DNA from 4 places in the Streptomyces sp. NPDC048278 genome. Region 3 is predicted to be linked to each of the others. Evidence: riboswitches for the same ligand, from Rfam matches in the RefSeq annotation. Region 3 holds a riboswitch; each other region holds the start of a gene.

Region 1 (5,637 bases), on a different contig from region 3:
CCAGTTGAATCCGGGTTCACCCAGCAAGGCTCGGATCTCTGCGAGCATTGCCATCACTTGCCCCCTTCCAGCATGTCGAGCCACCAAAGGCTTCCGCCTTGCTCGCCATCCGAGCATTCGCCCTGGCATTCAATACCATCGAGCTGCGGACATCCTCACCGGTCGCCTTGCCCCCATGACCTGTCAGGCGGCCTCCGCTTCTCCGACGCAGTCCCCGACCACCGGATTGTCCACCGTTTCCGTCGTGTCGAAGCCGCCCGTGCTCGGGCCGTACCAGGGGGCGTGCCCGTGCGTGCACTCATCGCGACCTGCGGGGCGGGGTGAAGGCGTAGAGGTCGAGGATGTCGGGGCAGGGGGCGATGCCGGGGCCGCCGGCCCGGACCCAGGCGGTGATGTCCTCGGTGGCGTCGGGGTCGTTGACGAGGCCGAGCCAGACCGGGCGGGCGCCTGCCGCGCGGGCCGCGGCGGAGGGCTGGACGACGATCACGTTGGCGTGTTCGCACACGTCGAGGCAGTCCGAGACGCGTACGGGTACCTCCTCGGCCAGGCGCGCGAGCTGCCGGTCGTGATCCACGCCGGTGACTTTGGGGGTTCCGCAGCAGCAGTCCCGGCAGACGACGACGCGGCACGGTGCCGGTTCGGCGGAGGTGTGCTCCGTACCGGCCGTTTCAGGGCGCTGTCGAGGCATCGCTCGTCGCACTCCTCTCCAGGGGAGATCCGTCCCGGGCGGCCGGGCGCAGGAAGCGGATCACGGGGTGGCCGGGGTCGTGGGTCACCTCGGCGCGGACGCCGTAGACCCGCTCGATGAGGTCGGGGGTGAGCACCTCGGCCGGGGTGCCCTCCGTCACCGCGCGGCCGTCGCGCAGGACGAGCAGGCGGTCGCAGTACATCGCGGCGAGGTTGAGGTCGTGCAGGGCGATGACGGTGGTGACCGGCAGGCCGGCGATCAGTTCCAGGAGGTCGAGCTGGTGCTGGATGTCGAGGTGGTTGGTGGGTTCGTCGAGGAGGAGTTCGCGGGGCTGCTGGGCGAGCGCGCGGGCGATCTGGGTGCGCTGGCGTTCGCCGCCGGAGAGGGTGTGCCAGGACTGGCCGGCCCGGTCGGTCAGCCCGGTGCTCCGCAGGGCCTCGGTGACGGCTGCCGCGTCGGCCGTCGTCGGGGGTGTCCAGGCGCGGCGGTGCGGGATGCGGCCGAGCGAGACGACGTCCCGGACGGTCAGTTCGGTCTGGGTGTCGGTGTGCTGTTCGACCGTGGCGATACGGCGGGCGGTGGCACGGCGGCCGACCTCGGTGAGCGGGCGACCGTCCAGGGTGACGACGCCTGCGGTGGGGGCGAGGACCCCGGCCAGGAGCCTCAACAGGGTTGATTTTCCGGAGCCGTTGGGGCCGAGGATGCCGACGGTGTCACCGGGGCGCAGAGTGAGGGTGACGCCGTCGACGACGGCCTTGTCGCCCAGGCGCCGTACGACACCGTCCGCGTGGAGGCTGGTCATGCTGCCCTGCTCCGTCCGCGGTAGAGCACGGCCACGAACGCCGGCACGCCGATCAGGGACGTCACCACGCCCACCGGGACCTCCTGGGGGTCGAGGACGGTTCGGGCCAGGGTGTCCACCCACACCAGGAAGACCGCCCCGGTCAGGGCCGTGACCGGCAGGAGGCGGGCGTGGCCGGCGCCGGTCAGGGCGCGGGTGGCGTGCGGGAGGACCAGGCCGACGAAGCCGATCGCGCCGGCACAGCTGACCAGCGCGGCGGTGAGCAGCGCGGTCGCGCAGAGCAGGACCAGGCGGGTACGGGCGACATGGACGCCGAGTCCGGCGGCGGCCTCGTCGCCGAAGGCGAAGGCGTCGAGCGTACGGGCGTGCCCGAGGCACACCGTGAGGACCACGGCGAGCACGACGGAGCACAGCAGCACCTGCCCCCAGTCCGCGCCCGTCAGCGAGCCGAGCAGCCAGAACAGCACGCCCCGGGTGGTCTCGGCGTCCGCGGAGGTCAGCACGGTGAACGAGGTCAGCGCGGAGAACAGCTGCATCGCCGCGACCCCGGACAGGACGACCCGGTCCGTGCTGCCGCCGAGGGTGTGGCTGAGCAGCAGCACCAGGGCGAAGGAGAGCAGCGCGCCGAGGAAGGCGCCCGCCGACAGCGACACCGCTCCCCCGCCCACACCCAGCACCACCACGGCGACCGCTCCCGTGGACGCGCCGGAGGAGACGCCGAGCACGAACGGGTCGGCGAGCGGGTTGCGCAGCAGCGACTGCATGACCGCGCCGCACACGGCGAGTCCGGCCCCGCACACGGCGGCGAGCAGCGTGCGCGGCATCCGCAGGTTCCACACGATGCCGTCCCGCAGCGGCGCCAACGCGCTCTCGCCGAGCCCGAGATGGGCCGCGACGGACGCCCAGACGTCACCGGTGGAGATGTCGGCGGGGCCGATCGTCACCGCCACGGCGATCGACACCAGCAGCGCGGCCAGTCCCCCGCCGGTCAACAGGAGGGCGCGGAGGCTCACTTGGCGAGCCCGAAGTCACGCAGGCCGGCCGCGACCTTCTCGATCCCCTCGACCGTGCGGATGGACGGATTCATGGCCTGCCCGCTCAGCAGGACATACCGCTTCTTCTTGACGGCGGTCAGGTTGCGGGTGGCGGGGTTGGTCTCCAGGAAACGGATCTTGGCCGCGGCGGTCTCGGCGGTCTGCTGCTTGCGGGTCAGGTCGCCGATGACGATGACGTCGGGGTCGCGGTCGGCGACGGTCTCCCAGTTGATCTGCGGCCACTCGTCGTGGGTGTCGGCGAACGCGTTCTTCGCGCCGACGGCACGGGTGATGGCGCCGGGCGCGCCGCAGCAGCCGGCGAGGTAGGGAGACTGGGAGTTGGCGAACCAGTACATGAGGGACACGTCCGAGGCGTGCAGTCCGGCGGTGGCCGTGCGCACCCGCTTCGTCAGCTCGGCGACGAGCGTCTCGCCCCGCTTCTCGACGTCGAAGACGCGGGCCAGGTCGCGTATCTCGCCGTACACGGCGTCGAGGGTGAGGGGGGTGGAGCGCGATCCGTCGCCGCCGCTGTCGTTGTCCTTGCCCTCGGAGCAGTCGGACGGCGAGACGTACGTGGGCACGCCCAGCTTCTCGAACTGCCCGCGGGTGGCGACCCCGCCCTTGCCGAGGGTGGAGACGAACGAGGCGGTGACGAAGTCGGGTTCGGCGTCCAGGACCTTCTCGAAGGAGGGGTTGTTGTCGGCGAGGCGCGGCACGGACGCGTCGGCCTTCTCCAGGCCCTTCATCACCGGGTCGGTCCAGGTGGCCGTACCGGCCATGCGGTCGGCCAGGCCGAGGGAGAGCAGGATCTCGGTGGTGCCCTGGTTGAGGGAGACGGCCCGCTTCGGGGCCGACTTCAGGGTGACCTTGTCGCCGCAGTTGTCGAGGGTGACGGGGTATCCGGCGGCAGCGGTCCGCTCCGCCTTCGGGTCGTCGCCGTCGCCGTCGGAGGAACCGCAGGCGGTGAGCAGCAGGGCGGAGGTGAGGAGCAGGGCCGGGGTACGGAGCACGGGCATGCCTTTGGGGTCGGGGCTCGTACGCGGAGCCTGGCCTACGGACGTCCCTCCGCGCCGGGGCACGGAGGTGCCAGCAGGTCTTCGGACTCGGGTTCGTCCGGCCGGGGCGCCTTCCCGGTCTCCCAGTGGCGTGCGTGCCCCGCCCGTCCCCCTCACCGCTGCGCGTCAGCTCCGGATTCGCACCGGATTCCCTGACCACGGATGTGGCTCGACTGGCCCGTCGAGGCTATCAACTCCCTCGTACGGCCAGACCGTGCGCCCGGTCACGGGGGACGGCGCGAACGCTTCCTCAGACCTCGGCGGGCCAGACCGTCTCCACCGCCCCGGAGTCGGCGTCGTACACCCCCTCGGCCAGGCGGGCGAGCTGCGCGTCTTCGGCAACCGGTGCCCGTCTCGCGGTGCGGGCGACCCTGAAGCGCACAACACCTTCGGGATCACGCAGCCACTGCCGCACCCGGCCGGGCAGCCTGCCTGCCGGGGAACGCACAGCGAGGGTCACCGCCGCCTCGGCCAGGCAGGCGCGCGCGAGCGGGTGCGGCTCCGTCGCCTCGGCCACGAGCAGCAGGTCGAGATCGGCCGTCCACTCGACGGACGCGTCCCCGATCAGGGCCGCGGCCATGGACCGTACTTCCGGGTCACCGTCCGTCAGCGAGGGGCGGACCAGGCCGAGGCCCTGGGCGAGGAGCTCCGCCACGACGGTCTCCCACTCGACCTGAGCGTCGTACGACTCAGGCCTGGAACTCATGTGCTGTTGCTCTTCCCACTCGCCCAGAACGGCAGCGGTCGCGTCGAGAACGCCCAGCACGTCGGCCACCCATGCGGCACTCCGTCCTTCCAGCAACCGCAGGAGTCCCCGCACCGCTTCCGGGGTGGTGGCCTCGATGGACGCTCCGCCACCGACGCAGGCCCCTCCCAGAATGTCCCAGGCCGCGAGCCGGGCCCCACTCCGATCGTCCGCCTCGGCCAGCCCCCTCAGCAGACCCGGGATGTCTGTCGGCGCCACTGTCCCCCCGTCCGCAAGTTCCGTCGCCACAACCAGCCTAGAAGCCGATACCGAACTGATGCAGAAAATCCTGACGGAGGGGACAGGACACGGCCTCGGTCGCATGCAGAGCGGCCTTTTCGGATGCAGCCGATTTCACGGCCCCACCAGGGCGGCGAGATGTGGAGCGTGGTGGGTGCGGGGCCACTTTGTGGGGATGACGGCGGCGGGCGGATGACCGCACAATGCGCGGGTGGAGAACAACGTCGTCATCCGTCCGGCCGCCTCCGATGAACTGGAGGTCGTCGCCGAACTCCGATGGCAGTGGGTCCTGGAGAACCAGGACGCTCCCGTCACCGGGCGCGCGGAGTTCGTGCGGCACTTCGTCACGTGGGCGAGGGAGAACACGTCGTCGCACCGCTGCATGGTCGTGGTCCGCGATGAGGTGATCGTCGGCATGGCCTGGCTGGCGGTCCTCCCACGGGTGCCCAGCCCGCGTGCCCTGCACCGGGCATCGGGCGACCTCCAGTGCGTGTACGTCGTTCCCGGCGAACGCGATGGCGGCCTGGGCGGCCGGCTCATCGACGCGGTCCTGGACCGTGCTCGGGAACTCGGGCTCGAACGCGTCACCGTGCACTCCAGTTCCCGCGCGATCCCGGCCTACTCCCGCCACGGCTTCGGATCATCACCCCGTCTGCTTCACGCTCATGTCACCCGCACCACCTCCTATCCGTGACAACCGCCGAGGGGCTGCTTCGCCCCGGCGGCCCTCGGTCGGCACCTCTGCCTCTGCGGCGATCGCGCGGCGTCGAACCGTTCCGACGCAGTGCCGAGCGATACCCCGGCATCCAGGTCGGACGAGAACCGGAATGCACTATTCCGTGACATCGGTCACAGCGGATCCGGGACCTCGCCGGGCCGGATAGTAGAGGCCGCTCTGATGACATATGGGATTTGTCCGGCTTGGTAGGCGCGTGTGTCGTGCCTGGACGTGCGGCTTTCCGGGCGGGTGCCGTCTTCGGCCGTTCTGGGTGCGCGTAGGGATTCTGACGGGGCGACAGGATTCCGCGTGGGCCGCGAGGGGCGGACCGACGCTTCCCGCTCCCCTGGCAAGG
Region 2 (5,637 bases), on a different contig from region 3:
TGGAGTGGTCCCTCTCCAAAATCATCCGCATCGAGGCCGGCACGGTCAGTCTCTCGGTGACCGACCTGCGCGCCCTCCTCGAACGCTATGGAGTGACGGACCCTCAGCTCGTCTCCGAGCTCCAGGAGGCGGCCCGGGGCTCCAAGGGACAGAGTTGGTGGACTCCCTTCAGCGACGTACTGAACCAGTCGTTCACCCAGTACCTCGGATACGAGAGCGCCGCCGACTCCGTACGCACGTACCACCCCATCGTCTTCCCCGGCTTCCTGCAGACAGAGGACTACGCGGAAGCGCTGCTCGCCCCCCAGGCCCCCCCGGAGCGCATTCGCCGTGTGGTGGAACTGCGCACGGCCCGCCAGGACCGGCTCTTCGAGGGGGACGAGTCCCCGGAGATGATGTTCGTGGTCGACGAGGCGGCCCTGCGCCGCCGGATCGGCGAACCCGCCGTAATGCGCCATCAACTGCAGCACATCAAGACGCTGATGGAGCACCCCCGGGTAACCCTCCAGGTACTGCCCTTCGGCGCGGGCGCCCACTACGCGACGCTCGGCAGTTTCGTCCTGCTCGGTTTCAAGGACGACGACGACCTGCTGTGGGTGGAGCACTCGGCGGGACAGCTCGCCATCAGGGACGACCATGAACTCGTCGCCCGATACCAGGAATGCTTCGCCTTGCTCACCGACATGGCGCTCTCGGACGACGACGCCGTCGCTCTGATCGATGACGCCGCACGGGACTTCGGCACCAGTTAGGCCATGGGCCCGACAGGAGGGGCGATGGGGCGGCTCACCGAACGACTCACTGCAGCACTGCGGCCCCGGGGACGTGAGCCGTCCGGTGTGACGGAGGGGACCGTTGCGTCCCCTGAGGAGCTGCAGAGTTCCGGTTCCCTGTCGGACAACGAACTGATCGACCGCGTCACGGACAACGCCCGGAAGACCAAGAACTACGAGGACATCCGAAATGGGGAGAAAGACCGGCGGATCGCGGAGGACAAGGCGTTCTCCAGGACCGCGATCCAGCGGTTCGTCACCGCAAGCCTGTGCACGGTCGCGGTCGTACTCTCCCTGGGCTTTCTCTGCTACGCGGCGCGTGGCATCCAACTGTCCATACCCAGGCCGATAGGTATCGCACTGGGACTCGCCGCCACGAGCGCGATCAGTGCGGTCGGTGTCGCTCTCGGTCGCTTTCTGCGGCGCTCCGGCCGGGGCGGGCGAGAGTGATTCTCACCAGACGACGGACCGGATCCGGGCCGTACCCCCATCCCACACCGCCGGCCAGGGCAACGGCCGTCGCCACGGCTCCCCAGACGATCAGCCTGTCCCTGGTGCCGTCCGCCAGAAACGAAGTCGCGGCCCCCACCACGCTCGCCGCCAGACCGCACACCACGCAGTACGCCGCAAGGACGAGCCAGTCCGGTCGGTGCACCCCGCGGCCCCCACTGTCGCTCCCCATCCGGTCCCCCTCCCAGGTCGGTCACATCGGCTCGGCGTCACTCAAGCCGCGCGATCTGAGTCCCACGAGGAACAGGTGCCACGGCTCGCACGCGAGACAGATGAAGGCCGAGCCGGTCAGGTCCTTCGAGTCGCGGACCAGCACCTCCCCCGCGACGACTGCGACCGCCACGCAGGTTTCGCCAGTCATCGAATAGCTGCTGATACGCCAGGCACTCGCGGACGGGCCCCCGTCGATCACACCGACCTCCTCGACTCGCGAATTGGCGCCTCGAAGGTGTCCGTTGATGCCCGTAAACCGTAGCGTCACCGCACGCAGCCGCGCAGGCCCCCCGAGGAATGGGTCGCAATCGCCCTCCGCCACTCGCCCTACCGCTCGCCGGATCCTCGGTTTCAGTCTAGGGAGACAGGGGCCGGTCGGCCAGTGAGCGAACCGGCCAGTGTGTGGGCCTCAGCACACTCCTCCGTTGCAGGTCAAAGGCAAGTTGACGGGTCTTCCGGGGCGTGGTGGACTTCCGGAGCCATGTACGGCGGCAAGGGAGGAAGCCGGTGTGAATCCGGCGCGGTCCCGCCACTGTCACCGGGGTAGCAGTCCCCGGAAGCCAGGAACTCCCACCGCCGGTCTCGTCGAACCAGGGCGCGGACACCCTGAGTGAGGACATAACGCCATGCGCGGCTGCCGATCGAGGTCGAGTACCCGGCCCGTTCCCGACCCCGTCGCCGACCCCTCGGCCGGCTGAGCCGATGGGTGCCGATCGCGTCTTCGCGTACGGTGCCGCCGCCGGCCTACTCGGTGATCTGCTGCTCGGCGATCCGCGCCGAGGGCATCCGGTCGCCGTGTTCGGACGGGCGGCAGGCGCCGTGGAGCGGGTGCTGTGGCGGGACCACCGCGGGTGGGGCGCGCTGCACACCGCGGTGTGCGCCGGCGGCGCCGTGGCGCTGGGCGCCGTGGCCCAGCGGGTCGTACGGCCGTCCACCGCCGCGTCCGTCGCTCTCACCGCCGCCGCCACCTGGGCCGTGGTCGGCGGTACTTCGCTCGCGCGCGAGGCCCGCGGCGTCGGGCGGGCCCTGGAGGCCGGCGACGTCGAGGCGGCCCGGGCGCGGCTGCCGCATCTGTGCGGACGGGATCCGCAGGCCCTGGACGCCGACGGGATCGCGCGGGCGGTCGTGGAGTCCGTCGCCGAGAACACGAGCGACGCGGTCGTGGGCGCGCTGGTGTGGGGAGCCGTGGCCGGCGTCCCCGGTCTGGTCGGGTTCCGCGCCGTCAACACCCTGGACGCGATGGTGGGTCACAGGTCGGCCCGGTACCGGCGGTACGGGTGGGCCTCCGCGCGCCTGGACGACGTGGCCGGATGGCCGGGGGCACGGCTCACCGCCGTACTGGCCGCGGCGGCCGGGGACGACCCGCGGGGAGCCGTACGGGCCTGGCGGACCGACGCGGCGAAGCATCCGAGTCCCAATGCCGGGCCCGTGGAGGCTTCCTTCGCGGGGGCGTTGGGGGTCCGGCTCGGGGGGACGTTGTCGTACGGGGGCCGGGTCGAGCACCGGCCGGTGCTGAACGGGGAGGGACGGGCCGTGGAAGTCGCGGACATCGGGCGGGCGGTGCGGTTGTCGCGGCGCGTGGGGTGGCTGGCGCTGGGGGTGAGCGCGGCGGGGGCCCTGCTGCGCGGATCGCGCTCGGGGCGGGCGTCATGAACAACGGAGGCCTCCTCGTCGCCGGTACCACCTCCGACGCCGGGAAGAGTGTCGTCACCGCCGGTATCTGCCGGTGGCTGGTGCGGCAGGGTGTGAAGGTCGCGCCGTTCAAGGCGCAGAACATGTCGCTCAACTCCTTTGTCACGCGCGAAGGAGCCGAGATCGGGCGGGCGCAGGCCATGCAGGCGCAGGCCTGCCGGGTGGAGCCGACCGCGCTGATGAACCCCGTGCTGCTCAAGCCCGGCGGCGAGCAGAGCAGTCAGGTCGTGCTGCTCGGCAGGCCCGTCGGCGAACTGAGCGCGCGCGGCTACCACGGCGGGCGGCAGCAGAAGCTGCTCGGGACGGTGCTCGACTGTCTCGCCGAGTTGCGGGGCACGTATGACGCGGTGATCTGTGAGGGGGCCGGCAGTCCGGCGGAGATCAACCTGCGCCGGACCGACATCGTGAACATGGGGATCGCCCGGAACGCCGGGCTGCCCGTGCTCGTGGTCGGCGACATCGACCGCGGCGGCGTCTTCGCCTCCTTCTTCGGGACCGTCGCACTGCTCTCGCCGGAGGACCAGGCCCTCGTCGCCGGGTTCCTCGTCAACAAGTTCCGTGGGGACGTCTCCCTGCTGGAGCCGGGCCTCGACATGCTCCACGGGCTCACCGGGCGCCACACCTACGGTGTCCTGCCCTTCCGGCACGGCCTCGGCATCGACGAGGAGGACGGGCTCCGGGTCTCCCTGCGCGGGACCGTCCGCGAGTCGAACACCGCCCCGCCCGTCGGCGAGGACGTGCTGCGGGTCGCCGTCTGTGCGATCCCCCTGATGTCCAACTTCACGGACGTGGACGCGCTGGCCGCCGAACCGGGCGTCGTGGTGCGGTTCGTGGACCGGCCGGAGGAGCTGGCCGACGCCGACCTCGTCATCATTCCCGGCACCCGTGGGACGGTCCGCGCCCTGGAGTGGCTGCACGAGCGGGGGCTCGCGGAGGCGCTGCGGCGCCGGGCCGCCGAACAGCGGCCCGTGCTCGGGATCTGCGGCGGCTTCCAGATCCTCGGGGAGCACATCGAGGACGAGGTCGAAAGCCGGCGGGGGCGGGTGGAGGGTCTCGGGGTGCTGCCCCTAAGGGTGCGGTTCGCCCCCGAGAAGATCCTTACCCGGCCGGAGGGGGCGGCACTCGGCGAGCGGGTCGAGGGGTACGAGATTCATCACGGGGTCGCCGAAGTAACCGGAGGCGACGCGTTCATCTCTGATGACCATGGACACAGCCTGGACGGCTGCCGGGTCGGGCAGACCTGGGGCACGCACTGGCACGGCTCCCTGGAGTCGGACGGTTTCCGCCGGGCCTTCCTGCGCGAGGTGGCCACCGCCGCGGGCCGCCGGTTCGTGCCGGCCCCCGACACCTCGTTCGCCGCGCTGCGCGAGGAGCAGCTCGACCGGCTCGGCGACCTGATCGAACAGCACGCGGACACGGACGCGCTCTGGCGGCTCATCGAGTCGGGCGCGCCGCAAGGACTGCCTTTCATTCCACCGGGAGCGCCCGCATGAGCACTGTGTTGTTGTTGTCGACCGCCGACACCGATCTGCTGGCGGCCCGGGCCGCCTCCGGTGCCGACTACCGGATCGGCAATCCGACGCGCGTCGACGTCGCGGAGGAGCTGCCCGCGCTGATCGCGGGCGCGGACATCGCCGTCGTACGGCTGCTCGGCGGCAAGCGGGCCTGGGAGGACGGGCTCGCCGCGCTGAAGGCCGCCGGGATCCCGACGGTGCTGCTCGGCGGCGAGGCGGTGCCGGACGCCGAGCTGATGGCGGAGTCGTCGGTGCCGGCGGGTGTGGTCGCCGAGGCCCTCAAGTACCTCGTCGAGGGCGGCCCCGCCAACCTCACCGAGCTGGCCCGGTTCCTCTCCGACACGGTGCTGCTGACCGGCGAGGGGTTCGAGGAGCCGCGGAAGATGCCGGAGTACGGCGTCCACGGCGCGCGTACCCGGGAGAGCGGCCGGCCGACCGTCGGGGTGCTCTTCTACCGGGCCCACGAACTGAGCGGCAACACCGGCTTCGTGGACACCCTGTGCGACGCGATCGAGGCGCACGGCGCCAACGCCCTTCCGGTGTACTGCGGTTCGCTGCGCGGTGCGGACGCGGGACTGTACGAGCTCCTCGCCGGGGCCGACGCGCTGGTCGCGACCGTCCTGGCGGCCGGCGGTACGCACGCCTCGCACGCCTCGGCCGGCGGCGACGAGGAGGCCTGGGACATCGGGGCGCTCGCCGACCTCGACGTGCCGGTGCTGCAGGGCCTCTGCCTGACCTCCTCGAAGAGCGCCTGGGACGAGTCCGACGCGGCCCTCTCCCCCATGGACGCGGCGATGCAGGTCGCGATCCCGGAGTTCGACGGGCGGCTGATCACGGTCCCGTTCTCCTTCAAGGAACAGGGTCCCGACGACGTCCCGGTGTACGTCGCCGACCCCGAGCGGGCCGGACGGGTCGCCGGGATCGCCGTACGGCAC
Region 3 (5,637 bases):
GGTCGGCTGGGGTGAGGTGCCGGCGAGGCTGCGCTCCAGGGTTCCGAAGGAGATGCCGGTCGCGCCGCCCACCGCCTGCGTGGAGGCCCTCAGGTCGGAGCCGCGCTGGCCCTCCTTGGCCACGTTGAACCCGCCGTCGGTGTTCTGCTGGGCGGCGAGGCACTTCTGGGCGTCGGTGATCTCGTCGGCGTACTTCTGTGCGTCCAGGGAGAGCCCCTGCACCGCGAGGGCCGCCGAGTTGACCGAGTTTCCGGCCGCACCGGGGAAGCCGCCGTCGGGCAACTGCTTCGACGCGATCCAGGTGAGCGCCTTGTCGACGGCTGCCTCGGCCTTGTCACCGCCGGCCAGGTCCAGGGCCATGGCGGCGATCGCGGTGGAGTCGACGTCGGTGTCGCCCGTCGCGGGGATCAGGCTCGGCCAGGCGCCGCTGTCCTGCTGGAGGCTCTCCAGGTAGGCGATCGGCTTCTCCGGCCGTTCTCCGGCGCGGAGTTGGGCCATGACGGCGAGGGACTGAGCGAACACCGAGGGCGCGTAGGTGTAGGCGCCCTCGGCGGCGCAGGAGCGGTCGGGGGCGGTGCTCGGCTTCGCGCAGACGGCTTTGTCGAGCGCGGCGATCAGGTCGTGCCCGGCGAAGTCGCGCGGGTCCCGGCCGACCGCTTCGGCGAGCAGGGCGGTCTTGCCGAGGGAGCCGCCGGCGGCGTAGGCAGTGCCGATGCCCGTCCAGTCGTCGACGGTCCGGCCCTCGCCGTCCTTGCCGCCGAGGTCGAGGAAGTCGACGATGCCGCGCAGCTTGGCGTTGTTCAGGCCGGTGGCGGCGAGGGCGTAGGCGCCGTCGATGGTGAGGCCGAAGTCGGCGCGGGTGGTGCCGGGCCCGGCGGTGTAGTACTGGCCTTGTTTGAGGTTGGCGGCGCTGGTGAGATATGCGACGCCCTTCTTCAGGTCGGGGCCGATGCCGGGAGCGGGCGTGGTCGGGGTCGGGGAGCCCGAAGGCGAGGTGGGCGGGTCGGGCTGCTTCGTGGTGAGGGTGACCAGGCTGGTGCCGGCACCGGCGAGGACGGCCGGCGGGGTCGGGTAGACGGCCGGGTCGGTGGCACCTTCGTCGAACCCGAAGCCGCCGCCCGCGAGTTGCTGCCGGGAGAGCCAGCCGACGGCCGCGTCCGCACGGTCGCCGTCCCCGAGGGCGCGCAGCGCCTGGGCGGCGTACGCGGTCGCGTAGACGCTGCCGGTGGGGGAACCGGTGTAGCCCGGGAAGGCGCCGTCCGCGCGCTGTGCCTTGGTCAGATAGGTGCGGGCCTTGGCGACCGCGTCGTCGTGTCCGCCCGCCTTCCGCAGGACCAGGGCGACGAGGCCGGTGGTGGCGGGATCGCCGTCGCAGTACTCGCCGGGGCCGATGAGGATGCTGGTGATCCCGCCGTCCGCGCACTGGAGTTGGGTGAGCCGGTCGACGGTGGCGGCCGGGGGCGTCACGCCGGCCCGCAGCAGGGCGAGGACGGACAGGGCCTGGCCCTCGGCGTAGGTCGCGTTGCGGAAGTCGCCCTTGGCCGTGCAGCCGGGGGTCGGCTGACCGGACTCGGGACCGGCCGCGCAGACGTTGGCGGTGAGGTCGGCGATCAGGTCGTGGCCGCCGACGGCGTGCGGGTCGCCCTCGGTGGCCTCGGCTAGCAGGGCCAGGCGGGCGGCGGCGGTGGCATCGGGGGCCTGGTCGGCGCCGGACGGGTAGGCGTAGTCGGCGGTGTGGGCGGTGAGGAAGGCCGTGACCTTGTCGAGGGTGGCGCTCTTGCCGTCCGCTGCGGCGAGGGCGTAGGCGGTCTCGGTGGTCAGGAGGTAGTTCGGGGTGCCGGCGCCGTCGTCGACGACGCGTTCGCCGTCGGTGAGGCCGCTCTTCAGCCACCGGGCGGCCCCGGCCACGTCGATCCTGCCCGTACCGCCGGTGGGTGTGGTGCTCGGATCGGGCGTCCCGCCGCCGTTACCCGCGCGTACGTCGTCGGGCGTGAAGGCCGGCCTGCCCGTCGTACCGCCGACGTCCGTGCCGCCGTACACCCAGGCGTCGACGTCGCCGTCCTTCACCTTGCGGTCCATCGCGCCGTACTGGCTGTACGACCAGTCGTCCTGGCCTGGCGAGGCGGTCCAGTAGGACCAGTACGCGGTGGCGGGCGGGGTCAGGACGCAGGACTCCTTGTCCGGAGTCGGGTACTGCGTACCGGAGTTGAACGAGCCGTAGCCGATGCGGCAGATGAAGGCGGGGCCGTCGTGCTGGGTGCCGGTGGTGGTGAAACCGGCGTCGTGGAGGAGGTCGTAGCCGGTGGTCGGGGTGGTGTCGCAGCCGCGCTCGGCGGTGCCGCCGAAGGCCCCGAAGTCGACGGCGACCACGGCGCCCTTGGTGGCGGTGCAGTCGCCGACCCCGTCGGCCGCGGCGGAAGTCGTCGTGAGGAACGTCACGAAGCTCGCGAGCAGAGCGAGCAGGGCCGCGCCGACTGCCGCCGTACGTACGTCTCTTCGTCTCCCCGTCCGTACGCCTTCTCGTCTCCCCGTTCCGGTTCTCACCGCGGTCCCCCTCGCCGGCTGTCCGGCGCGGACGGAGACGTGGCAGGGGGCCTTCGCCGCCCGGAGTCACTGCCCCGGCGCACGAAAGCTGCTCGCACCACGCCGTAGTCCACGACGGCGTCTGTTGCTGTTGAACACGCTCCAGGCAGTCCGGCTCGCCCGGCACTGCTGCCGGGCCTACGGTTGCGGGTCAGCGCCGGGATTCGACCGGCTTCCCCTGGAACTCGTTGCGTATCAGCCGGATTTGAACATGGTTCACAGGGAGCGTCAAGGCGGTGCACAGGCGCGCCCCGGTGGGCTCGGGTGCGCTCCCGGGACGGCCCTGGCGGACCCGGTGGTCCTCGGGTACCGTCCCGGACTGCCGAGTGGGGGAACCCGGTGGGAGTCCGGGGCTGACGCGCAGCGGTGTGGGACGGCAGGGGGCCGACCCGAGCCCGAATGCCCGCGCGGCGAAGCACCGTTGACAGCCGAGTCCACGCGTCCCGGACGGCGGCCACACCCGCCGCGCCGCTGTGGACCGGCGGGACCGGTCGGCGTCCTCCACCCAAGGAGCAGGCCATGTCCCGTCGTACCGCCGTGTCGCCTAGTACCGCCATGCCGCGTCGTACCGCCGTGTCCGTCCTCGCCGTGCTGGGTGCCTTCGCGCTCACCACGCTGCCCGCCGCCGCGACCACCACCCCCGCCCAGATCGCCACGTCGAAGACGAACGGCGTGACCTATCTCAAGTCCCTTCAGGCGGCGGACGGTTCGTACGCGGGGTCGGGGCTGTCCAACGAGTGGGCGTTCAGCGCGTTCGCCGCGGCGGGCACCGCCGCCGTGGACGTGACGCCCGGCGGCGACGCGACCAAGAACGCGAGAACCGTCTACCGCAACCTGCTCGCCACCAGCGGCTGGCCGTCCTCCTCCCCCGTCGTCACCGACTACGAACGGGCCACGCTCAACTCGTACGCCGCCGGCATCGACCCGTCCCGGGTCTCCGACGCCCGCAACCTGATCGCCGACATCTACGGCTACTGGCAGACGTCGGAGGCCGGTTACTTCGGTCCGTCGGCCAACTTCAACGGCACCGTCTTCGCGGCCCTCGCCCTGAACGGGGCAAAGACGACGGCCGGTCAGGTCCGCGTCCCGCAGGCGCTGCGCGATTCGATCGTCACCCGCATCCGCGCCAACCAGCACAACGACGGCGGCTGGAACTACAGCAAGGCCGAGGGCAACGCGACCCAGCTGGCGGCGGCGAGCGACATCGACATGACCGGCGCCGCGATGGCCGCCCTGTGCGTGTCGGGGGTCCCCAACACGGACACCGACATCGTGCAGGCGAAGGCGTTCCTGAAGAGCAAGCTGGTCGCGAGCAGCGGCGCCTTCAGCGCGCTGTTCGGGGTCAACACCGACTCCAACGGCTGGGCGGTGTCGGGTCTCAACGCCTGCGGCATCAACCCGCAGACCGGCGACTTCCTCACCTCCCAGGGCAAGACGCCGGTCGACTTCCTGATCGCCCAGCAGTTCAACCCCGGCGGCGGCTTCAAGTACCTGCCCAGCGACACCAGCCCGTCCGCCTACGCCTCCATCGACGGCCTGCGCGCGGTCGCCGGAGCCGGGTTCACCGCCACCCCGCCCGTCCCCACCACGACCGGCGCCCCGCAGTGGGTCGGGCAGACGTCCCTCACCTCCGGTACGGCCACGAAGCTGGCGCTGACCGTGGACGACGGCGCCGGGAACCTGAAGGTGTGCTCGGTGGCACTGACCCCGACCGGCTCGACGACCACGCTCGGCGCGGTGCTCGACGCCGCCGTGAGCGCGGCCACCCCGTCCGGCTGCGTCACCGCCGTGACCCCGTCCTCCGGCACCGGCACGATCACCTCACTCAACGGCACGGCCAACAGCGGCTCGAACACCTGGAAGGTCAGCGTCGACGGCGGGGCGTTCGCCACCGCGGCCAGGGAGACGACCGTGGGCGTCGGCGACACGATCGCGGTGCGCTGGGGAGCGTGAGGAGTTGTAAGCGGTCATAGGCTCGCGGGATGCGCATCGTCTCCCTGCTGCCCGCCGCGACCGACATCGTCGCCGAACTCGGACTGTCCGCGCGGCTGGTCGGCCGTACCCACGAGTGCGACTGGCCGCCGGACGAGATCGCGTCGGTACCGGTGGTGACCGGGGCCGACCTCGATCAGGACCGGCTCACCAGCCGGGAGATCTCCGACGCGGTCGGCGGCTCGGCGCACTCCGGGTCGTCTCTGTACACCCTGGACACCGAGGCGCTGGCTGCCCTGCGCCCCGATGTGATCCTCACCCAGGACCTGTGCGACGTGTGCGCGGTCTCGTACGAGAAGGTCAGCCGGACCGTCCGCCTGCTCGACGCGGACACCCGCGTCCTGAGCCTGGAACCGCGCACGCTCGACGACGTCCTGGACTGCCTGGTCACGGTGGGCGAACTGCTCGGCGTGCGGGAGCGGGCGGAGCGGCGCAGAGCCGAACTGCGCGCACGACTCGACCGCGTCCGCGCGTCCGTCGCCGACCGGGACCGACCCCGGGTGGTGGCGATCGAGTGGCTCGACCCGCTGTGGCCGGCCGGCCACTGGGTGCCGGAGCAGCTCACGGCCGCCGGCGGGATCCCGCTCCTCGCCGCCCCCGGCGAGCACACGAAACCCATGACCTGGGAGGCGGTGCGGGCCGCCCGGCCGGATGCCGTCCTGATCCTGCCGTGCGGCTTCCCGCCCGAACGGACTCTGCGGGAAGCCGAGTTGCTGACCGCCCTGCCAGGGTGGGACGACCTGCCGGCCGTACGGTCCGGCCGGGTCTGGGTGCTGGACGGGCCGTCCTACTTCAACCGCCCGGGGCCACGGGTGGTGCGTGGGGCCGAGGTGCTGGCCCACGTCCTGCACGGGGTGCGGGCCGGGGAGCCGGTCACGGCGTCCGAGGCCCGCCCCTTGTGAGTCGCTGCGCTCAGAACGCGGTCCAGGTGAACGCCACCTTGTCACCGGCGTTCAGCTTGAACTGGCAGCCGCCGACGGGGGTCGAGGTGCCGTTGACGGAGATGTTCCAGTAGGCGGTCCCGCCACCGTTGACGCCCTTGATGGTGTCGACGGAGTAGTC
Region 4 (5,637 bases), on a different contig from region 3:
CCTTCGTGGCGCTGCTGTGGGTGGGCTCGTACGCCAAGACGGACCCGGTGTTCATCGGGATCCCGTTCTTCTACTGGTACCAGATGCTGTGGGTGCTGCTCTCCACGGTGCTCACGATGACCGCCTACCAGCTGTGGCAGCGTGACCAGCGCAGCCGCAGGGCCACGGGCACGAGCGGGGGTGTGCAGCGGTGAAGGACGGTGTGAACGGCGTCGCGCTCGGCGTCTTCATCTTCTTCTTCCTGGCCGTCACGGTCATGGGCTTCCTGGCCGCGCGCTGGCGCAAGGCCGAGAACGAGCACTCGCTCGACGAATGGGGGCTCGGCGGCCGGTCGTTCGGCACCTGGGTCACCTGGTTCCTGCTCGGCGGCGACCTGTACACGGCGTACACCTTCGTCGCCGTCCCGGCGGCGATCTACGCGGCGGGCGCGGCCGGATTCTTCGCGGTGCCGTACACGATCCTGGTCTACCCGCTGATCTTCACGTTCCTGCCGCGCCTGTGGTCGGTCTCGCACAAGCACGGCTACGTGACGACCTCCGACTTCGTGCGCGGCCGGTTCGGCTCCAAGGGCCTCTCGCTGGCCGTCGCCCTCACCGGCATCCTGGCGACGATGCCGTACATCGCGCTCCAGCTCGTCGGCATCCAGGCGGTGCTCGACGTGATGGGCGTGGGCGGCGGCGACAACACCAACTGGTTCGTGAAGGACCTCCCGCTGCTCATCGCCTTCGGCGTGCTGGCGGCCTACACCTACTCCTCCGGCCTGCGGGCCCCCGCCCTGATCGCGTTCGTGAAGGACGCGCTGATCTACCTCGTCATCGCGGTGGCGATCATCTACATCCCGATCAAGCTGGGCGGCTTCGACGACATCTTCGCCAAGGCGGGCGACAAGTTCACGGCGGCGGGCGCGGGCGGTCTCGTCCCGCCCGCGGCCGGCCAGTGGACGTACGCCACCCTGGCACTGGGCTCCGCGCTGGCCCTGTTCATGTACCCGCACTCGATCACCGCGACGCTCTCCTCCCGGAGCCGTGACGTGATCCGCCGCAACACCACGATCCTGCCGCTGTACTCCCTGATGCTGGGCCTGCTCGCCCTGCTGGGCTTCATGGCCATCGCGGCCGGCGTCAAGGTCACCAACGGCCAGCTGGCCATCCCCCAGCTGTTCGAGAACATGTTCCCGGACTGGTTCGCGGGCGTGGCCTTCGCGGCGATCGGCATCGGCGCCCTGGTCCCCGCGGCCATCATGTCCATCGCGGCGGCGAACCTCTTCACCCGCAACATCTACCGGGACTTCATCAAGCCGGACGCCACGCCGAAGCAGGAGGCCCAGGTCTCCAAGCTGGTCTCGCTGCTGGTGAAGGTGGGCGCGCTGGTCTTCGTGCTCACCATGGACAAGACGGTCGCCATCAACTTCCAGCTCCTCGGCGGCATCTGGATCCTGCAGACCTTCCCGGCCCTGGTCGGCGGCCTGTTCACCCGCTGGTTCCACCGCTGGGCCCTGCTGGCGGGCTGGGCGGTCGGCATGGTCTACGGCACGGCCGCCGCGTACGGCGTGGCCTCCCCGACCCAGGCGCACTTCGGCGGCTCCTCCAAGGAGATCCCCGGCCTCGGCCAGATCGGCTACATCGGCCTCACCGCCTTCGTGATGAACGTGGTGGTCACGGTGGTCCTGACCTTCGCCCTCAAGGCCCTCAAGGCCCCCGAGGGCCTCGACGAGACCAGCCCCGCCGACTACACGGCGGACGCAGACGACCCGGACGTGGAGGTGGAACTCCCGCCGGCTGTAGCGCCCCTTTAGGAGCTCGGGGACTGCGCGACCAGCCCCACACGACCCGCAGCGGGCCGCCGAATTCAGACACCACGGCGGCCCGCTGTCGTACACACTCACCCGCATGACGATCCTGATCCGCGAAGCGCGACCCGCCGAGTACGACGCCCTCGGCGGCATCACGGCCCAGGCCTACCTCCACGACGGCCTCCTCGACTTCGGCGAGAGCGACGTGTATCTCACCGAACTCAAGAACGTCGCGAAACGGGCAGCCGCGGCCACCGTCCTCGTCGCCGTGGACGGCGACACCCTCCTCGGCGGTGTCACCTTCACCCCCGGCCCCGGCCCGATGGCCGACATCGCCGCCCCCTCGCAGGCCGAGATCAGGATGCTGGCCGTCGCCGGGGCCGCCCGTGGCCGCGGGGCCGGCGAGTCCCTCGTACGGGCCTGCGTCGACCGCGCACGGGCCGTGGCGGGCTGCACGGCCGTCGTGCTGTCGACCCAGCGGACCATGCACGCCGCCCACCGGATCTACGAACGCCTGGGCTTCGTCCGCACACCCGAGCGGGACTGGCGCCCCCTGCCCGAGCTGGCGGACGTCACCCTTCTCACCTACGAGCTGACGCTCCGACACCTCCACGACACAACATCTGGGGGTGACGTGACAGCCCGGCACTAGATGTATGCTCATGCTCGCTGTCGCCGCAGGGGAATCCGGTGCGAATCCGGAACTGTCCCGCAACGGTGTACTTGTGCATGTTCGTGCACAGGAGTCAGTCCGAGGACCTGCCGACAGCACGCCCAGCCACCCGGTTCGGGCGTTCTGACGTCCGGGCCTCGTGGAGTGGGCCGGGGTCTCGACGCGTGCCCGCGCGCGCTCGTGCTGCCCGCTGCCCTCCGCCAGGCCCCGTGCCCAGCGAGGGAGAGCCCCACGTGACCATCGCGCCAGCCGACCCGGCCTCAGCGACCAGCTCTGTGGAATCCATGGCGGACGACGGTCCCGGCACCGCGTTGCTGCGGACCCTGACCGAGCTGACCGCCGACCTCCCCGACGCCGACCCCGGCCGGGTCGCCGCCGCCGCGTTGCGCGGGCGGTCCGCGCGGGCCGACGAGTCGGAGTTGCGCGAGCTGGCCACCGAGGCCGCCGCCGGGCTGATCTCGGAGGACCCCGCCTACTCGCGGCTGGCCGCACGTCTGCTCACCGTCTCCATCCGCGCCGAGGCCGCCTCGCAGGGCGTGACGTCCTTCACGGAGTCCGTGGCGGTGGGGCACCGCGAGGGTCTCATCGCGGACCGGACCGCCGAGTTCGCCCGGCTGCACGCGGCCCGCCTCGACGCGCTCGTCGACCCGGCCGCCGACGACCGCTTCGGCTACTTCGGCCTCCGTACGCTGCACAGCCGCTACCTGCTCCGGCACCCGATCACCCGCCGCGTGATCGAGACGCCCCAGCACTTCATGCTCCGGGTCGCCGCCGGTCTCGCCGAGGACGACACCGTCAGGTCGGTGGCCGAGGTCGCCGCGCTCTACGGGCTCATGAGCCGCCTCGACTACCTCCCCTCCTCCCCCACCCTCTTCAACTCCGGCACCCGGCACCCCCAGATGTCGTCCTGCTATCTCCTCGACTCCCCGAAGGACGAGCTGGACTCCCTCTACGACCGCTACCACCAGGTCGCCCGCCTCTCGAAGCACGCCGGCGGCATCGGCCTGTCGTACTCCCGCATCCGCAGCCGGGGTTCGCTGATCCGCGGCACCAACGGGCACTCCAACGGCATCGTGCCGTTCCTGAAGACGCTGGACGCCTCGGTGGCCGCGGTGAACCAGGGGGGCCGGCGCAAGGGCGCCGCCGCGGTCTACCTGGAGACCTGGCACTCCGACATCGAGGAGTTCCTGGAGCTGCGCGACAACACCGGCGAGGACGCCCGCCGCACCCACAACCTCAACCTGGCGCACTGGATCCCGGACGAGTTCATGCGCCGGGTCAACGCCGACGAGCCGTGGTCGCTGTTCTCCCCCTCCGACGTGCCGGAGCTGGTGGACCTGTGGGGCGAGGAGTTCGACGCGGCCTACCGCAAGGCCGAGGCGGCGGGGCTCGCGCACAAGACCATCCCGGCCCGTGACCTGTACGGCCGGATGATGCGCACCCTCGCGCAGACCGGCAACGGGTGGATGACCTTCAAGGACGCGGCCAACCGCACCGCGAACCAGACGGCCCTGCCCGGACACGTCGTCCACTCCTCGAACCTCTGCACGGAGATCCTGGAGGTCACGGACGACGGCGAGACCGCCGTCTGCAACCTCGGTTCCGTCAACCTCGGCGCCTTCGTCGACACGGCGGGCGGTGACATCGACTGGGAGCGCCTCGACGAGACCGTCCGCACCGCCGTGACCTTCCTCGACCGGGTCGTCGACATCAACTTCTACCCGACCGAGCAGGCGGGCCGGTCCAACGCCAAGTGGCGTCCCGTGGGTCTCGGCGCCATGGGTCTGCAGGACGTCTTCTTCAAACTGCGGCTGCCCTTCGACTCCGCCGAGGCGAAGGCGCTGTCCACCCGGATCGCCGAGCGGATCATGCTCGCCGCGTACGAGGCCTCCGCCGACCTCGCCGAGCGCGGCGGCCCGCTGCCGGCCTGGGAGAAGACCCGTACCGCACAGGGCGTGCTCCACCCCGACCACTACGGCGTCGAGTTCACCTGGCCGGAGCGCTGGGCGGCGCTGCGCGAACGCGTCTCCACCGTCGGCCTGCGCAACAGCCTGCTGCTCGCGATCGCGCCCACCGCCACCATCGCCTCCATCGCGGGCGTCTACGAGTGCATCGAGCCGCAGGTCTCGAACCTCTTCAAGCGCGAGACGCTGTCCGGCGAGTTCCTCCAGGTCAACTCCTACCTGGTGCAGGACCTCAAGAACCTCGGCGTCTGGGACGCCCGCACCCGCGAGGCGCTGCGCGAGGCCAACGGCTCGGTGCAGGACTTCGTGTGGATCCCGCAGGAGGTGCGCGACCTCTACCGCACCGCCTGGGAGATCCCGCAGCGCGGCCTGATCGACATGGCCGCCGCCCGCACCCCGTACCTGGACCAGGCCCAGTCCCTGAACCTGTTCCTGGAGACGCCGACCATCGGCAAGCTCTCCTCGATGTACGCGTACGCCTGGAAGTCGGGCCTGAAGACGACGTACTACCTGCGCTCGCGGCCGGCGACCCGGATCGCCCGCGCCGCCCAGGCGCAAGCCACCATCCCCGTCCAGCAGGCGGCCCCCGAAGACGCCGTCGCCTGCTCCCTGGAAAACCCCGAGTCCTGCGAGGCCTGCCAGTAATGTCCAGCAAGAACCTTCTCGACCCCGGCTTCGAGCTCACGCTCCGCCCGATGCGCTACCCGGACTTCTACGAGCGCTACCGGGACGCGATCAAGAACACCTGGACCGTGGAGGAGGTCGACCTCCACTCGGACGTCGCCGACCTCGCGAAGCTGTCCCCGATGGAGCAGCACCTGATCGGCCGGCTGGTGGCGTTCTTCGCGACCGGCGACTCGATCGTGGCGAACAACCTGGTGCTGACGCTGTACAAGCACATCAACTCCCCCGAGGCGCGGCTCTACCTGAGCCGGCAGCTGTTCGAGGAGGCCGTGCACGTCCAGTTCTATCTGACGCTGCTCGACACCTACCTGCCCGACCCGGAGGACCGCGCCGCGGCGTTCGCCGCGGTCGAGAACATCCCCTCCATCCGCGAGAAGGCCGAGTTCTGCTTCAGGTGGATGGACTCGGTGGAGAACCTGGACCGCCTGGAGTCCCAGGCCGACCGCCGCCGCTTCCTGCTCAACCTCATCTGCTTCGCCGCGTGCATCGAGGGCCTGTTCTTCTACGGCGCCTTCGCCTACGTC

What was found. Region 3 has a riboswitch for cobalamin ahead of AB0D74_RS41385 (prenyltransferase/squalene oxidase repeat-containing protein). Riboswitches for the same ligand answer to the same signal wherever they lie in the genome.
Region 1: another riboswitch for cobalamin. It lies ahead of AB0D74_RS27355 (ABC transporter substrate-binding protein); the one in region 3 lies ahead of AB0D74_RS41385 (prenyltransferase/squalene oxidase repeat-containing protein).
Region 2: another riboswitch for cobalamin. It lies ahead of AB0D74_RS06515 (cobalamin biosynthesis protein); the one in region 3 lies ahead of AB0D74_RS41385 (prenyltransferase/squalene oxidase repeat-containing protein).
Region 4: another riboswitch for cobalamin. It lies ahead of AB0D74_RS34625 (ribonucleoside-diphosphate reductase subunit alpha); the one in region 3 lies ahead of AB0D74_RS41385 (prenyltransferase/squalene oxidase repeat-containing protein).

What each region holds. Positions count from the first base shown of each region.
Region 1 covers NZ_JBEZLP010000017.1:3,601-9,237, forward strand. Annotated here, with positions in the region: gene AB0D74_RS27335 (SMI1/KNR4 family protein) at 1-54, opposite strand, end outside; gene AB0D74_RS27340 ((2Fe-2S) ferredoxin domain-containing protein) at 299-688, opposite strand; gene AB0D74_RS27345 (ABC transporter ATP-binding protein) at 669-1,490, opposite strand; gene AB0D74_RS27350 (iron chelate uptake ABC transporter family permease subunit) at 1,487-2,503, opposite strand; gene AB0D74_RS27355 (ABC transporter substrate-binding protein) at 2,500-3,540, opposite strand; cobalamin riboswitch at 3,595-3,772, opposite strand; gene AB0D74_RS27360 (hypothetical protein) at 3,830-4,285, opposite strand; gene AB0D74_RS27365 (GNAT family N-acetyltransferase) at 4,776-5,258, shown strand.
Region 2 covers NZ_JBEZLP010000003.1:67,705-73,341, forward strand. Annotated here, with positions in the region: gene AB0D74_RS06500 (helix-turn-helix transcriptional regulator) at 1-752, shown strand, start outside; gene AB0D74_RS06505 (hypothetical protein) at 777-1,223, shown strand; gene AB0D74_RS06510 (DUF397 domain-containing protein) at 1,477-1,695, opposite strand; cobalamin riboswitch at 1,946-2,086, shown strand; gene AB0D74_RS06515 (cobalamin biosynthesis protein) at 2,199-3,149, shown strand; gene AB0D74_RS06520 (cobyric acid synthase) at 3,146-4,681, shown strand; gene cobN (cobaltochelatase subunit CobN) at 4,678-5,637, shown strand, end outside.
Region 3 covers NZ_JBEZLP010000037.1:80,706-86,342, forward strand. Annotated here, with positions in the region: gene AB0D74_RS41385 (prenyltransferase/squalene oxidase repeat-containing protein) at 1-2,439, opposite strand, end outside; cobalamin riboswitch at 2,671-2,802, opposite strand; cobalamin riboswitch at 2,913-2,988, shown strand; gene AB0D74_RS41390 (hypothetical protein) at 3,139-4,536, shown strand; gene AB0D74_RS41395 (cobalamin-binding protein) at 4,566-5,477, shown strand; gene AB0D74_RS41400 (DUF4430 domain-containing protein) at 5,488-5,637, opposite strand, start outside.
Region 4 covers NZ_JBEZLP010000025.1:151,785-157,421, reverse strand. Annotated here, with positions in the region: gene AB0D74_RS34640 (DUF3311 domain-containing protein) at 1-194, shown strand, start outside; gene mctP (monocarboxylate uptake permease MctP) at 191-1,795, shown strand; gene AB0D74_RS34630 (GNAT family N-acetyltransferase) at 1,890-2,444, shown strand; cobalamin riboswitch at 2,442-2,574, shown strand; gene AB0D74_RS34625 (ribonucleoside-diphosphate reductase subunit alpha) at 2,699-5,074, shown strand; gene AB0D74_RS34620 (ribonucleotide-diphosphate reductase subunit beta) at 5,074-5,637, shown strand, end outside.